2 regions of the Arthrobacter sp. GW460-12-1-14-TSB2 genome follow, and region 1 is predicted to be linked to the other one. Evidence: riboswitches for the same ligand, from Rfam matches in the RefSeq annotation. Region 1 holds a riboswitch; the other holds the start of a gene.

Region 1 (3,411 bases):
GGATGCGCTTGAAGATCCGCGGCACGGTCTCGACGTTGTGCGCGAAGACCTCCGGTTTGGAGTCGCAGATCGCCCCGATGTGCTCGGGTTTGCCGGAGAAGTCCGGGATCAGCAGTTCGACTCCGGTGCCCGGGTTCAGTTCGTGGATCTTGCGGACGGTTTCGGCGTAGAGCCAGACGCCCTCGTCGGCGAGGTCGTCCCGGGCCACCCCGGTCACGGTGGCGTAGCGCAGCGCCATGGCCTGGACCGAGCGGGCCACCTTGGTCGGTTCGAACATGTCCACCGGGGAGGGCTTGCCGGTGTCGATCTGGCAGAAATCACAGCGCCGGGTGCACTCTGAACCGCCGATCAGGAAGGTGGCTTCCTTGTCTTCCCAGCACTCGAAGATGTTCGGGCAGCCGGCCTCCTCACACACCGTGTGCAGACCTTCCTTCTTCACCAGGTTCTTGAGCTGGACGAACTCCGGGCCCATCTGGACCTTGGCCTTGATCCACTCCGGCTTACGCTCCACCGGGGTGGCCGCGTTGCGCTGCTCAATACGCAGCATCTTCCGGCCTTCTGGTGCCAGTGTCATTGTTCTCTTTCCTTCAGCATTCGGCTTTAGCATTCGACGTCAGCATTCGACGACGTTGACGGCGAGGCCGCCCATCGCGGTTTCCTTGTATTTGGAGGACATGTCCCGGCCGGTCTCGCGCATGGTCACGATGACCTCGTCCAGGGACACCCGGTGCGTCCCGTCGCCCCAGAGCGCCATCTTCGCGGCGTTGATCGCCTTCGCGGCCGCGATCGCGTTCCGCTCAATGCACGGGATCTGCACCAAACCGCCGATCGGATCACACGTCAGCCCCAGGTTGTGCTCCATCGCGATCTCCGCCGCGTTCTCCACCTGCGCCGGAGTGCCGCCCATCACCTCCGCCAGGCCCGCAGCGGCCATCGAGGACGCCGAGCCCACCTCGCCCTGGCAGCCCACCTCCGCACCGGAAATCGAGGCCTGCTCCTTGTACAGCACCCCGACCGCGGCCGCGGCCAGCAGGAACTTCACCACCACATCATCCCGGTCCGCCTGCGTGGCCCGATCCATGCCCGGCGCGAAATGCAGCGCGTAATACAGCACCGCCGGGATGATCCCGGCCGCCCCGTTCGTCGGCGCCGTCACCACCCTCCCGCCCGAGGCGTTCTCCTCATTCACCGCCAGCGCGATCAGGTTCACCCACTCCTGCCAGTACTTCGGATCCCGGTACTCCGGATCATGATCCCGGGACTCCTTCAGCAACCGCTCATGCCAGTCCGGGGCCCGGCGGCGGACCTTCAACCCGCCCGGCAACAAACCCTCACGCTTCAAGGACACCGCCACGCACTCCTCCATCACCGCATAAATGTGCAGCAGGCCCGCCCGGATCTCCTCCTCCGACCGGGACGCGCGTTCGTTCACGAACATGATCTCCCCGATCGACAGGCCCTTGGACTGGCACCGGCCCAGCAGCTCCGCCGCAGTACGGAACGGCAACGGCAGTTCCTTCTTCGACTCCTCCAGCTCCTGCTGCGCCGCGTCCTCCCCGCCCTCACGGACAATGAAACCGCCGCCCACCGAGAAAAACGTCGCCGCACGCAGCACCTCACCGGCGCCGTCCGAGACCGTAAACGTCATCCCGTTCGTGTGCCGCGGCAGGACCGTCAACGGCCGCAACACCATGTCCTTCACCCCATACGGGAGCTGCACCGACCCGGCCAGCTGCAGCTTCCCGGACTCCGCGATCGCAGCCAGCCGCTCCTCCACCTCCGCCGGCAGAATCTTCTCCGGATGAAAACCCTCCAACCCCAGCAGGATCGCCGTCATCGTCCCATGACCGTGACCAGTCGCCGCGAGCGACCCATACAGATCCACCCGCAACCCCGCCACCCTCTCAAGGTCACCGGACGCCCGCAACTCCTCCGCGAACACCGCCGCAGCACGCATCGGACCCACCGTATGCGAACTCGACGGCCCAATCCCGATGGAAAAAAGATCAAAGACACCAACAGCCATGGCCGGCGCTCCCTAGTAGCTCACGCGCGGCAGGGCACGGCGGCGCGGACCAGGATGGCGGCCTGCAAACGTGGATGAGGACGGCTGAATCGTCACGAGGAACTCCATAATTCAGGTGGCGCAGGGCGCCACGATGATTCGGGTTCCTCCCCGCTCTGTATTTGACCTGAGAGTTTCCGCGGACCCTGCTGTTACAGCGTGCCGCTTGCACCGTCGGTGAGCCCGGGGACCGGACTACTTTCCAGAGTTGCCTCGCCGCGGCGGTACGTGGGCCTGAGAGATTCCTGGGGAGGATTTGCTCCTACGGCGCCTGCTGAACGTACCGGCAGGACTCTCCCGCCGCAGATCAAAAGCATGTGTCACTTGTCGGTGACACGGCTCACACTTTACTCCGTTGCCGCGATGCCACGCAACAGAGCCACTTCACACGGTCACACTTCCCGTGCCGGCCGCTCCGGAATACCGTCCCGGTACATCACGGTGCTGCGTTTGAAGATCTCGGCATAGACGGAGGACCGGACGGACGTCACCGTCTCCATCTGCCGGAGATCGTCGAGCAGCAGCCGCAGTTCGTCCAGACCGGGCAGAGCCACCTGGGCCAGCACGTCCTCGCCGGAGGCGGCGGCCCAGCGGGTCACCGGAAGGCCGGCCAGGTGCTTCCCCGGCGACTCCGCCGCCTTACCGGAACGGGTCACGGTGATGAGGGACTCCACAGGGAATCCGAGCACTGCGGGATCCACCACAGCCCTGATGAACAGGGCACCGGAGTTGGTCATGGCTTCAAGGCGGCGGCTGACGGTTGCCTTGGAGACCGACAATTCGGTGGCCAGCTCATCCACGGTGGCCCGGCCGTTGCGATGGAGGAGCTCGGCCAGCGACCGGTTCGTTTCATCAAGTGCCTCACCGGGTTGGCCGGTGCGGATTCCGGCCAGCCGGCCGTCCTCGTCGCGGTGGAGCGCGGCGTACTGTTTTTTGTCCAGTACGTCCGGGGTCCAGCCGCTGGGGGTCCGGAAATACTCCAGGAGGGGTGTCATGGAGAAGGACTGCACACCGTCCACCCCGGACAGGCGCCGGTAGAGAAGCCCGCCAAGTTCGTCCGGGGAAAGGAACAGCTCTGCCACGGCCTCGTTCGTGCCGGACAGTGCCGTGACCCACGACGACTCTTCCTGCTCCGCCAGCCACGTGCAGACCCCGCGAAGATTGCGCGGTGCCGCCGTCACGCGCAGCAGGAAGGCCGACCGCGAACTGACCGACGACGGGTTGATAAACGAGTTTGTGCGCACCACCCCGGACTCGAGGAGCTTGTTTCCGCGGCGTGCCACGGTGCGTTCCTGCTGCCCCAGGACGTCGGCGATCAGGCGCCAGGGAGCACGCCCGTTCCGGAC
Region 2 (3,411 bases), on a different contig from region 1:
ACGTAGACCTGGCCGCCGGCCGCGTGCACCGAGTCGCAGATTTCGCGCACGTCGGCGTCGTATACGCCGTGGGTGGACGGGTAGGTGATCATGATCGCGGACAGGACGTCCTTGTGGGTTTCGATCTTCGCCTGGAAGTCGGCGTGGTCGATCGTGCCGTCTGCAGCGGTGGCCACGACAACAACCTTCATGCCGGCCAGGACGGCCGACGCGGCGTTGGTGCCGTGCGCCGACGCCGGGATCAGGCAGACGTTGCGCTGGTCATCGCCCCGTGACAGGTGGTAACCGCGGATCGCGAGCAGGCCCGCGAGTTCGCCCTGCGAGCCGGCGTTCGGCTGAATGGAGACCTGGTCGTAGCCGGTGATCTCGGCGAGGTCCGCTTCCAGGCCCTCGATCAGTTCACGCCAGCCCTCGGTCTGGGAATCCGGGGCGAACGGGTGGATGGAGGCGAACTCCGGCCAGGAAATGGCTTCCATCTCGGCGGTGGCGTTCAGCTTCATGGTGCAGGAACCCAGCGGGATCATGGTGCGGTCCAGTGCGAGGTCGCGGTCCGAAAGCTTGCGGATGTAGCGAAGCAGTTGGGTTTCGGAGCGGTGGGTGTTGAAGACCGGGTGCTGCAGGTAGTCCGAGGAACGTTCGACGGCGGGCTCGAGGGCGAAGCCTGCGTCGGCGTCGGTGCCGGCAACCTCGGCGCCGAAGACGGCGGCAACGGCGGCGACGATTTCCGGCGTCGTGGTTTCGTCAGTAGAGATGCCCACCGTGTCGGCGTCGATGCCGCGCAGGTTGATGCCCTTGGCCTCCGCCGCGGCAACGATTTCAACGGCCTTGCCCGGGACGCGGACGGTGACGGTGTCGAAGAAGCTGCCGTGCAGGACCTCGAGGCCGGCACCCTGCAGGGACGCTGCCAGGGTGCGGGCGCTGTTGTGGACTGCCTCGGCGATGGCTTTCAGGCCGTCGGGGCCGTGGTAGACGGCGTACATCGAGGAGACGATGGCCAGCAGTGCCTGCGCGGTGCAGATATTGGACGTGGCCTTTTCGCGGCGGATGTGCTGCTCGCGGGTCTGCAGGGCCAGGCGGTATGCCGGGGTGCCGGCGTTGTCCTTGGACACGCCCACCAGGCGGCCGGGCATGGAGCGTTCGAGACCCTTTTGGACCGCCATGTAGGCAGCGTGCGGGCCACCGAAGAACAGCGGGACGCCGAGTCGCTGCGTGGAGCCGACGGCGATGTCCGCGCCCTGCTCGCCCGGAGGCGTGATCAGCGTCAGCGAGAGCAGGTCGGCCGCAACGGTGACCAGGGCCCCGCGTTCCTTGGCGGCGGCGATGACGGCGGAGTGGTCGAACACCCGGCCGGAAACGCCCGGCTGCTGCAGCACGATGCCGTTGATGTCGCCGTCGGGCAGGCCCTGGGACAGGTCCGCAACCTCAACCTCGAAGCCGAGTGCCTCGGCGCGGCCCTTGACGATGGCGATGGTCTGGGGCAGGACATCGGCGTCGAGGACGGTCTTACCGTCGTGGGCGGTCTTGTTCTTGTTGGCGCGGCGCATCATCAGCACGGCTTCGGCAACAGCGGTGGCTTCGTCCAGCAGGGAGGCGTTCGCGATGGGCAGTCCCACGAGGTCCTGAACCATGGTCTGGAAGTTCAGGAGCGCCTCGAGGCGGCCCTGGGAGATTTCCGGCTGGTACGGGGTGTAGGCGGTGTACCAGGCCGGGGATTCCAGGACGTTGCGGCGGATCACCGGCGGGGTCACGGTGTCGTAGTAGCCCTGGCCGATCATCTGCACGGCCGTCTTGTTCTTGGCAGCCAGCTTGCGCAGCTCGCCGAGGACTTCAACCTCACTGAGGGCGTCCTGAAGGCGGAGGGCGACGTCCTGGCGGATGTCGTTGGGAACCGCGGTGTCTACCAGTGAGTCGACGGTGTCGTAGCCGACAGACTTGAGCATGGTGTCGATGTCGGCCTGGCGGCGGGCGCCAATGTGCCGATCGACGAAGGTGGTGGAGGCTGAACTAACCGTCACGAAGGAACTCCATTACTAATGGCGGCGCAGGGTACGCCGCAGTGGTCCGGGTTCCTCCCCGCTCTGTATTGGACCTGAGAGTTTCCGCGTTGCCGTGCTTTCGCACAGCTCCGCTTGCACCGTCGGTGAGCAGGGCGTGTCCGGCGTTGTTGCCTCCAACTGGGTTGGGGCACAAACGGACAGCCTGCTGCTTTCCAGAGTTGCCTTGCCGCGGCGGTACATGGGCCTGAGAGATTCCTGGGGAGGATTTGCTCCTACGGCGCCTGCTTGTACCTACTTGCAGAACTCTCCCGCCGCAGATCAAAGGCATATTTAGTTAGCGGTGACAACAGTCACAGCTGCAATTGTCCTACGTGCAAGTCCAGTCTGCAAACTCCGCCCCCCAGCCCGACGCCGCGTTACGGCTCCGGTTGCGACTCTGCCGGGCGGCGGACCGCGGACACCATTGCAGTCAACCCCGGAGCCGCTCGACGGCGGCCAGCAGGCTGTCGACGTCGCCGCTCATTTCGGGCGGGGCGGCACCGGGACCGCTGGCCAGCATGGCGTTGAAATAGAGGCCGTCACCCATGTACAGCACGGCCTTTGCCATGGCCGGGCCGACGTCCCCGGCCAGCAGCTCCAGCCAGCTCCCCTGGACAGCCGCAAAACGGTGCAGTGTTTCCTTGTGCGCCACTTCGGCGAGCCGCGTGGCAGCCACAAAGACCCGGTCCAGCGGAGTATCAGCCCAGAGCGAGGACCTGATGAAGTAGACCGCCGCTCCCTCCGGAGCCTTCGCCATGGCGCCCAAATCCAGTGCAACCAGCACGTCCATGCGCTCAAGAAGGGCCGAAATCATCGCCTCCTTGTTAGGGAAGTGGTACAGCAGTCCCCCCTTGGAAACACCGGCCCGCCTGGCGACGGCATCCAGCGTGGCGGCACGCTCGCCCACCTCGATCAGGAGGGATTCAAAGGCGTCGAGCACGGCTTCGCGTGCGACGGGTTTTCTGGCCATGGTTCCTATCATGCCCGGTGGCCCGGGCTCATTTCTTAACTATACCGTCCAGACGGTACAGTTATTGCCATGGGAAACTCATCTTCAACCTCGACGCCGGCAACCCGGCACCTCACAGCGCGTCCGGCCGGGCCCCCTGCCGCTGCCGGCAGCCGGACACCCGGCCCGAAGCCGGGGCGCGACTGGCTGGCCCTGGCGCTGCTGATGTTCCCGGTATTGCTGGTGGCAGTGGACAACACTGCGCTGACCTTCGCGTTGCCCGCCATCGCCCGCAGCCTCGAGCCCACCGGTGTTCAGCTGCTGTGGATTGTCGATGCCTACCCGCTAGTCCTGGCCGGCCTCCTGGTTGCGATGGGGAGTTTCGGTGACAGGATCGGCCGCCGCCGGCTCCTGCTGATCGGCAGC

Evidence for each region. A riboswitch is a leader RNA that binds a small molecule or an ion and turns the genes downstream of it on or off. The one in region 1 is predicted to bind glycine.
Region 2: linked by a shared signal. The riboswitch ahead of gcvP (aminomethyl-transferring glycine dehydrogenase) and the one ahead of AC07YR_RS17205 (L-serine ammonia-lyase) in region 1 are both predicted to bind glycine.

The regions. Positions count from the first base shown of each region.
Region 1 is NZ_JBWKYC010000015.1:120,019-123,429, reverse strand. Features, by position in the region: gene lipA (lipoyl synthase) at 1-574, opposite strand, end outside; gene AC07YR_RS17205 (L-serine ammonia-lyase) at 614-2,026, opposite strand; glycine riboswitch at 2,278-2,375, opposite strand; gene AC07YR_RS17200 (Lrp/AsnC family transcriptional regulator) at 2,458-3,411, opposite strand, start outside.
Region 2 is NZ_JBWKYC010000017.1:79,490-82,900, forward strand. Features, by position in the region: gene gcvP (aminomethyl-transferring glycine dehydrogenase) at 1-2,015, opposite strand, end outside; glycine riboswitch at 2,220-2,318, opposite strand; gene AC07YR_RS18185 (TetR/AcrR family transcriptional regulator) at 2,467-3,006, opposite strand; gene AC07YR_RS18190 (MFS transporter) at 3,076-3,411, shown strand, end outside.